DNA from 4 places in the Lysobacter gummosus genome. Region 4 is predicted to be linked to each of the others. Evidence: riboswitches for the same ligand, from Rfam matches in the RefSeq annotation. Region 4 holds a riboswitch; each other region holds the start of a gene.
The links. Region 4 has a riboswitch for cobalamin ahead of metE (5-methyltetrahydropteroyltriglutamate--homocysteine S-methyltransferase). Riboswitches for the same ligand answer to the same signal wherever they lie in the genome.
Positions count from the first base shown of each region.

Region 1: it holds a riboswitch for cobalamin, as region 4 does, so the genes downstream of both, btuB (TonB-dependent vitamin B12 receptor) here and metE (5-methyltetrahydropteroyltriglutamate--homocysteine S-methyltransferase) in region 4, are expected to answer to the same signal.
Region 2: it holds a riboswitch for cobalamin, as region 4 does, so the genes downstream of both, btuB (TonB-dependent vitamin B12 receptor) here and metE (5-methyltetrahydropteroyltriglutamate--homocysteine S-methyltransferase) in region 4, are expected to answer to the same signal.
Region 3: it holds a riboswitch for cobalamin, as region 4 does, so the genes downstream of both, LG3211_RS10265 (CoA-acylating methylmalonate-semialdehyde dehydrogenase) here and metE (5-methyltetrahydropteroyltriglutamate--homocysteine S-methyltransferase) in region 4, are expected to answer to the same signal.

Region 1 covers NZ_CP011131.1:837,251-839,442, reverse strand. The annotation lists gene LG3211_RS03375 (GAF domain-containing protein) at 1-303, shown strand, start outside; gene LG3211_RS03370 (TfoX/Sxy family protein) at 300-758, shown strand; cobalamin riboswitch at 956-1,205, shown strand; gene btuB (TonB-dependent vitamin B12 receptor) at 1,339-2,192, shown strand, end outside.
Region 2 covers NZ_CP011131.1:4,510,236-4,512,427, forward strand. The annotation lists gene btuB (TonB-dependent vitamin B12 receptor) at 1-798, opposite strand, end outside; cobalamin riboswitch at 908-1,151, opposite strand; gene LG3211_RS18270 (SDR family oxidoreductase) at 1,296-2,051, shown strand.
Region 3 covers NZ_CP011131.1:2,467,854-2,470,045, forward strand. The annotation lists gene LG3211_RS25595 (hypothetical protein) at 1-476, shown strand, start outside; gene LG3211_RS25600 (hypothetical protein) at 552-914, opposite strand; cobalamin riboswitch at 919-1,138, shown strand; gene LG3211_RS10265 (CoA-acylating methylmalonate-semialdehyde dehydrogenase) at 1,279-2,192, shown strand, end outside.
Region 4 covers NZ_CP011131.1:1,113,447-1,115,638, forward strand. The annotation lists gene metE (5-methyltetrahydropteroyltriglutamate--homocysteine S-methyltransferase) at 1-893, opposite strand, end outside; cobalamin riboswitch at 1,091-1,363, opposite strand; gene LG3211_RS27390 (DUF6053 domain-containing protein) at 1,491-1,670, shown strand; gene LG3211_RS04530 (COG3904 family protein) at 1,799-2,192, shown strand, end outside.

The DNA.
Region 1 (2,192 bases), 280 kb from region 4:
CGCGAACTGGTGGTCGGCCCGTTCCAGGGCCTGCCGGCCTGCGTGCGCATCCCGCTCGACAAGGGCGTGTGCGGCGCGGCCGCTTCCAGCCGCCAGACCCAGCGCGTGGCCGACGTGCACGACTTCCCCGGCCACATCGCCTGCGACGCGGCTTCGCGTTCGGAAGTGGTGGTGCCGTTGCTGCGGGGCGAGGAGCTGATCGGCGTGTTCGATCTGGACAGTCCGGTGCCGGAGCGCTTCGACGCCGACGATCAGGCCGGTCTGGAAGCGCTGGCGCGGGTCTACCTGGAGTCGCTGGCATGACCGCCGCCCCCAAGATGCGCAACATCGGCCCCAAGAGCGCGGCCTGGCTGCGCCAGGTCGGTCTGCGCACGCACGAGGACATCGCCGCGATCGGCACCGTCGAAGCCTTCATGCGGGTCAAGCGCGCCGGCTTCAAACCGACCTTGAACCTGCTGTACGCGATCGAAGGCGCGCTGCTGGACTGCCACTGGCAGGAGATCAGCGAAGAACGCCGCCAGGAACTGATCCTGGCCGCTGAGGCGGCGACGGCGCTGCTGCCGGCGCCGCGCAACAAGCCGGCGGCCGCGCCGGTGCATACGACGATGCATGCGCAGGAAGAGCGGTTCGATGAGCCAACCGCGTTCGACGCTGGCCACGATCGCGACGACAACGACCGAGACGACGGCAGCGACCGCGACGGTCCGTCGGACGACGACGGGCACGGTTCGCACGACGCGGACGATCGCAACGACTGATCCAAGTCGGTCGCGGGTTCGCGGTGCGGCAGGTTGGGCCGCGCGCCCTCATCCGCCCCTTCGGGGCACCTTCTCCCGCAGGCGGGGTGAGCGGACGCCGCTTGCGAGCCATTGGCTCGCGCGTCCGCGAACGCCCGAACGCCATGCGTTCGGGCCGGGGCGGGGTTGGCCCAGGCGCCCCGCCCCCACATCGCGTACACTGCGCCCCGCTTCGAGGTGACCCCACGGCTACGCCGCCGGGGTTGAAACGGGAAGCCGGTGACGCGCTCAGGTCCGGTCGGACGATCCGACCCGCCCCGCCCATTCCGGCACTGCCCCCGCAACGGTAAGCAAGTCAGGTCGCGGCCACCGCCACTGTGCACAGGCATGGGAAGGCGCCGCGCCCGGGAGTCGATCGCATCGGCTGCGCTTGCGAGTCCGGAGACCGGCCTCGGTGCGCCACAGGTTGCGATGCGGAGGGCATTGCGGCGGCTGCAGCGCCTTTGCGCGCTCGTTTCGCTGCCCGCACGTCCTTTCCCCGCCGCCGCTCATCAGCCGTTGTCGCCACGCGCTGGATCGCGCGTGCGTTGGAGTCATACACATGCGTTGCCTGAATCTGTCCCTCGCCATTGCCTGCGCCCTGCCGGCCACCGCCCTCGCCGCGCCCGCCGGCGACGCCACCGATCTCGATCAGGTCGTGGTCACCGCCAACCGCACCGCGGTCAGCGTCAACGACCTGCTGACCCCGGTCGAGGTGCTGGACCGCGCCGACATCGAACGCAGCCAGGCGCGCGATCTCAACGATCTGCTGCGCGGCCGCGCCGGCATCACCATCGCCAACCAGGGCGGCGCCGGCAAGCTGACCACGCTGTTCCTGCGCGGCAGCGAATCCGACCACGTGCTGGTGCTGGTGGACGGCATCCGCATCGGCTCGCCGACCTCGGGCCTGGCCGCGCTGCAGGATCTGCCGCTGGAACTGATCGACCGCATCGAAATCGTGCGCGGCCCGCGTTCGAGCCTGTATGGCGCCGACGCCATCGGCGGTGTGATCCAGGTGTTCACCCGTCGCGAACAGCAGGGCTTCGCCCCGCGCGTGCACGTCGGCGGCGGCAGCGACGGCGCCATCGAATACGGCAGCGGCTTCGGCGGCCGTGGCGGTCACGGCTGGTTCGGCGCCGACTACAGCTTCCGCAAGACCCAGGGCATCAACGCCTGCCGCGGCGCCGGCTTCCCGGTGCTCGCCGGCTGCTTCACCGACGAGCCCGATCGCGACGGCTACGAGAGCCACGCACTGTCGCTGCGCGGCGGCGTCGAGATCAACGAGCAGTGGAGCATCGAAGGCCAGGCGCTGCGCGCGGAAGGCCGGAACGATTACGACGGCAGCTTCGTCAACTACTCCGAGACCGTGCAGCAGGTGATCGGCGGCAAGCTCAACTGGAAGCCGTCGGAAAAAGT
Region 2 (2,192 bases), 2.7 Mb from region 4:
GCGCAGCACGCGCGCCTCGGCGTCCCATTGTTCGCTGAAACGGTAGCCGCCCTGCACGGTCAGCGAGCTGTTGCGGTAGCCGTCGCGATCGGGCGAATTGGTGAAACAGCCCGCGCCGCCCGGCGAGGGCTTGCCGCGGCAGGCGTTGATGCCGTCGGTGTCTTCGTGCGCGGCGTTGATCGAATACCAGCCGCGCTCGCCCTTGCCGGCGACGCCGGCGGAGCCGCGATGGGTCTGGTTGCTGCCCAGCGACAGACTGAAGTTCGGCGCGAACGCGCCCTGCGGGCGGCGGGTGAAGATCTGGACCACGCCGCCGATGGCTTCGGAGCCGTACAGGCTGGAGAACGGGCCGCGCACGATTTCCACGCGTTCGATCTGTTCGACCGGAATGTCCTGCAGCGAGGCGCCGCCGCTGGTGGCCGAGCCGAGCTTGATGCCATCGACCAGCACCAGCACGTGATCGGATTCGGTGCCTCGCAGGAACAGCGAGGTGGATTTGCCCGCGCCGCCGTGGTTGGCCAGCGATGCGCCCGGCGTGCCGCGCAGCAGGTCCGGCAGCGAGGCCGGCTGCAGGCGCTCGATGTCGGCGCGATCGATCACCGTCACCGCGGCCAGGGTCGCGTCCTGGGTCTGGGCGGTACGGCTGGCGGTGACCACGACCTGGTCGATATCCACCGCGGTATCGGCGCTGGCGCCGAAGGCGGCGCCGGCCAGGGCGGCGCACAAGGCGGTATTCAGGGCAAGCCGCGCGGGGCGCGACGGAAATGCAACGGCAACTACAGACGCAATCACTGGCAGGTCTCCACGGCCGCGCCTCACCCGCGCGGTCCAGACTAGGTCGAGACACACGAAGAGCGGCAAGGGAGGCAGGCGCGAGCGCAGGATTCCCGAGACACGGCCCTCCGCCTGTCGGTTCGCGCTCCGGGCCGGTCTCCGGGCTCGCGAGCGGAAGCGATCGGTGCGAACACCCGATCGCGGTTCCCGTAACGCGCCTTCCCGTGCATCAGCACAGTGGCCAAGAGCGTTACGTTGACTCGCCTACCGTTGCGGGGGCAGCTCCGGCTTGAGCGTTCGGCATGAGCCGCGCGCCACCGGATTCCCGTTTCAATCGCCCGACTGTGTCGGCGATCACCTTGAGCGCGGGCATCTTAACAGTGCCGCCCGGTGGCGGCGCCAGGGTATGGGCCTCGATGAGGCACATGCGCGACCCCTCAGGCACATTTCAGACGCGTCTGATTCATTCGCGGGCGCAGTCCGTGGACGATGCACTCACCCGCCGCGACCCGATCCCGCCGATGAACGCCACCGACTTGCGCCTGAGCCCCGCCCCGAACGTCCGCAGCCTGATCCTCGGCGCGCAGTCGGGTATCGGCCGCGCCCTGTCGGCACGCCTGTCGCGCCGCCGCGGCCAGCTGACCCTGGCCTGCGCCGATCTGCAGCAGCTGGACGCCACCGCCGACACGCTGCGTCCGCTGGCCAAATCCAGTATCGACACCCATCAGGCGCAGTTGGACGACATCGACAGCCTGCGCCGCCTGTTCGAGCGCGCCGGCCGGATCGACCACCTGATCATCGCCGCCAGCGCCCCGGCGCCGGCCGGACCCTTGGCCGAACTGGACCTCGATCAGGCGCGGCAGGCGTTCGAACGCAAGCTGTGGGGCTCGATCCAGGCCGTGCAGCTGGCCCTGCCCTATCTCAGCGGCAACGGCAGCGTGACCCTGACCAGCGGCATCGTCGCGCGCAAGGCCACGCCCGGCGCGCTCGCCCGCACCGTGATCAACGCCGCGCTGGAAGCCAGCGTCAAAGTGCTGGCGCGCGAATTGGCGCCGCTGCGCGTCAACGCCATCAGCCCAGGCCTGACCGACAGCGACGGCTACCACGGCATGGAACCGTTCGCGCGCATGTCGGCGCTGGCGCGGGCCGGCGAGAAACTGCCGGTCGGCCGGGTCGGCCGCACGGACGAAATCGCTTCGGCCTATCTGTTCGCGATCGACAACGCCTACGTCACCGGCACGGTGATCGACGTCGATGGGGGCGCGCTGATCATCTGAGCCGCTCCGCGGCGCAGGTCGCCGCACCCTCTTCCGGACGCCGGGATCGCGATCGATGCGACCCGGCGTTTTTTTTGGAGCCGGGATCGGGATTCGGGATTGGCGGCGCTTCGGAGCGGCCCGGCGCCGAAACTGGGGCGT
Region 3 (2,192 bases), 1.4 Mb from region 4:
AGGCCTTGCTGGGTAAGGCGACCAAGCGGCTGCAGAAAATCGCCGACGCGATGCCGTTCAAGCGCGATATCCAGCAGGCACGCGCGCGGCCGCCGCCGCCGGTGCGGTTCAATCCGGCGCTGCACGAGCGGCCCTCGGACCTGGGCAGCGAAGCCACCGGCGATGCCTACAAGGCCGCGCCGATCGCGTTCGAGCCCGCGCCGGGCCTGCAGGGCGAGGCCAGCCGCCGTATCCGTCAGGCGATCGGCGAAGTCGAAGCGGCCCACGGCGGCTGCGAGCGCAAGCGGCTGCGCGAGTTGCTGGCGCCGGCGATCGTGCGCGTGGACGAACTTCAACGCATCGAACGCGCGATGGCGAGCGGCGTCGATCCGATCCGCGCCGAACAGTTGCTGCCGCGTTCGGCCGACATGGCCTACGACCAGGCGCGTCGCGCGATCTGGTACGCGAAACAGCAATTGGCGACGTGCGCGAGCTGACCTGGGCGGCCTGATACACGAGTACCGACGACATCGACTGTTCGTTTGTTCGCCGCGTTGCCGTCGACGGTGCGGTTACGGCGTTGAAGCGCGCACCGTCAATGCGTGCGATTCAAACGAAGTCGGCGCTGAGCGCATCGCGCGAACCATCGGCGTCTGCATGATCGCGACGATGGCGGTGCCGATCTGGCGCCGCAGAGAGGCGATGAACAGGCGCGAGGCGCACATTCGATGCGGCAATGCACGCATCACCATCGATATTAGCGTTTGAGCCGCGATGCACGTCATCGCATCGCTTTGTGATCCGCGTGGTGAATCCACCGCCATTGCAGCCGCGTCGATGCCTTGACGCCGGCCCGCATCCAGCGCTTGCGTCCGCTCTGAACGAACGCGCGCAATGCGCCCGCCGCGATGCGGCTTGTCCGCCCAGGGCCGCAAGCACTACACTTCGCCCGCCACAGGTGCCTTGCACGCCGGTCCATACCGGCGCGCAGGGTGAAACGGGAAGTCGGTGCGGACGTGATCGTCCAATTCCGACGCTGCCCCCGCAACGGTAGGCGAGAACACCCGACGTTGACCACTGCGCTCGCGCGGGAAGGTGTCGGGGTGATGCTTCGGCATCGCTCGCAAGCCCGGAGACCGGCCCGTGGCGGACATCGGGAGATGTCCTCCTCGAGTGTTGCGGCGGGCAACCTGACGGGCTGATTCGATGCGGCGTGCGTTCGCCATCGTTTCGTCTTGTCGCGCGTCTCCGCAACCCTCGCTTTCGCGGGTGTGCGATACGGAGACCACCATGAACGATATGCATCGCGTTGCGACCGAGGTCGCGACGGTCAAGCTTTTGATCGACGGCGAATTCGTCGAATCCCGCAGCACGCAGTGGCGCGACGTCGTCAATCCGGCCACCCAGGCGGTGCTGGCGCGCGTACCGATGGCCACGGCCGAGGAAGTGGACGCGGCGGTGGCTTCGGCCGCACGCGCGTTCAAGACCTGGCGCAAGACCCCGATCGGCGCGCGTGCGCGCATCTTCCTGAAATATCAGCAGCTGATCCGCGAGCACATGAGCGAGCTCGCCGCGATCCTGACCTCCGAGCAGGGCAAGACCTTGCCCGACGCCGAAGGCGACGTGTTCCGCGGCCTGGAAGTGGTCGAACACGCCGCGGCGATCGGCAACCTGCAACTGGGCGAGTTGGCCAACAACGTCGCCGGCGGCGTCGATACCTACACCTTGCTGCAACCGCTGGGCGTGTGCGCGGGCATTACGCCGTTCAATTTCCCGGCGATGATTCCGCTGTGGATGTTCCCGATGGCCATCGCCACCGGCAACACCTTCGTGCTCAAGCCGTCCGAACAGGATCCGCTGGTGACCATGCGCCTGGTCGAGCTGGCGCTGCAGGCCGGCGTTCCCAAGGGCGTGCTCAACGTCGTCCACGGTGGCGAAGATGTGGTCAACGCGATCTGCGATCACGCCGATATCCGCGCGGTGTCGTTCGTCGGTTCGACCAAGGTCGGCACCCACGTGTATCGCCGCGCCTCGCTCGCCGGCAAGCGCGTGCAATGCATGATGGGTGCGAAGAATCACGCCATCGTGCTGCCCGACGCGAACAAGGAGCAAACCCTCAACGCCATGGCCGGCGCCGCGTTCGGCGCGGCCGGGCAGCGTTGCATGGCCGCGTCCACCGCGGTGTTGGTCGGCGAAGCGCGGCAGTGGATTCC
Region 4 (2,192 bases):
CGCCAGATGTTGCGGCCGTCCACCACGCCCAGGCTCAGCGCGCGATCTTCCGGCAACAGCGGCAGCACGCTTTCCAGTTGCTGCGGCGCGCGCACCAGATCCAGGTGCAGGCCTTCCACCGGCAACTGCGCGGCCAGCGCGGCGTTGTCGCCGAGCGCGCCGAAGTAGGTGGTCAAAAGGCGCTGCGGTGCATCGACTTCGGCCAGCGCGGCGTAGGCGCGGCGGTAGGCGGCGCGGTCGGCGTCGTCCAGGTCCAGCACCAGCGCCGGTTCGTCGATCTGCACCCACTGCGCGCCGGCGGCCTTGAGCTTGGACAGCAACTCGGCGTAGGCGGGCAACAGGTTGTCGAGCAGTTCGCGCGGATCGCCGCCATCGATGCGCTTGCCCAGCTTGAGCAGCGACACCGGGCCCAGCAGCACGGGACGCGCCTCAAGGCCCAGGGCCTGCGCCTGCGCCAGTTCGGCCAGCGGCTTGTCGCCGCGCAGGGCGAAGCGCTGGTTGGCCTCGAACTGCGGCACCAGGTAGTGGTAGTTGGTGTCGAACCACTTGGTCATTTCCAGCGCGCGCAGATCGCGGCGACCGTCCTGCAGGCCGCGGGCGAGGGCGAAGTAACCGGTCAGCGGGTCTTCGTCGAACGCGGCGCGGTGCGAGGCGGGAATCGCGTCGAACAGCACGGTGGTGTCGAGCACGTGGTCGTAGAGCGAGAAGTCGTTGACCGGCACGATGTCGGCGCCGGCCTCGCGCGCGAGCCGCCAATGGCGTTCGCGCAGGGCGGCGGCGGTGGCGTGCAGCGATTGCGCGTCGCTGTCGCCTTTCCAGAACGATTCCAAAGCTTGTTTCAGCTCGCGCCGCGCGCCGATGCGCGGGAAGCCGAGAGGGGTGACGCTGATCATGATGAGTACCTGCGATGCGTGGGCATGACGCAGGGCAACGAAGGAAACCACGGCCACGCCGGCCCGCACGCGTAAGCGCCGGACTCCATCGCGAACCTTGGCTTCGACCTTCGCCCCCGCGGGCGAACCGATCCGCGCCGCGCGGACGGCGTGCGGGCACGCCGTCCGGCGCCACGCGGGCCGGAGTCGGACGGAAGGCGAACCTTCCGGTCGCGGCAGGTCTTCGGGCTCGGGACTTGGAGCGGGAAGTAGAGTTCAGAGGAGTGAGAAACGAGTCGAAGCCGATGCTTTTACTCGTTTCTCACTCCTCTGAACTCTACCCCTCGCTTTTTCCTACTGAGGCCGCTTCCCGGGCATATCGCCCAGTGCCATGGCCCGTTCGTTTCCCATACCGCTGCGGGGCAGCTCCGGATTCGAACCGGATTCCCTCTGGCCGTCGCCGGCGCGAGGCCGTCGATGGCGTGTCCCATCGCTCTATCTTTATGAAGCGATGTTCACCGTAACGGCGCCAAGGTACGCAGGGGGCGGGGCGAAGTCAATCGGCGACTCCCGGCAGGCCGAAGCACGAAGTCTTTTGTAGGAGGGGCTTCAGCCCCGATGCTTTTGGCTCAGATCGCGGTGAACGGATCGAAAAGCATCGGGGCTGAAGCCCCTCCTGCAAAAAACCCGGCGGCACCGGTTGTTTGCGGTTTATGGCCCCTGCGCGGCGGCACGCGCCCGGCGCGGTTTCCGGCGGCTGGCGTTCATCCGCCGCCGACGAAGATGACCTCACCCTGATAGCCGTGACGCCGCGCCTCACGCCGCCGTTGAGCTTGGCGAAGGCTGGGGCTAACGTTTGCACAGGCGCTACGCGCACGGCGCGGACCAGGACGGTCCCGCGCGATCCCGAATCCGGTGGGTGGAACATGTTTTTCGAAAGGACCCCGTTACTGGCTGGCCTGCTCGCATCGTTGCTGTGCGCGCTGGTCCTGACGGCGTGCGCGAAGGATCCGCCGGCGCCGGCGCAGGACGAGTCGGTCACCCTGGGCAGCCAGAACGAGATGCCCAAGGTCGCGCCGGTGCCGCCGAGCGAAGAGGACATCCTCAAGGGCACCTATTGGCCGCCGGCCAAACTCGACGGCGGCGTCGCCCGGATCAGCTGCGAATACGACTACCCGCAATTCGGCGAAGGCCAGCGGCTGACCTCGCTGGAGTTCTTCAGCCTGGTCGATGCGCTGTCGCCGTGCCAGGCGCGCGGGGTGGTGCGGCTGCGTTATCAGGGCAAGATCGGCGCCGGCTTCACCGCGCTGGTGCAGCGGG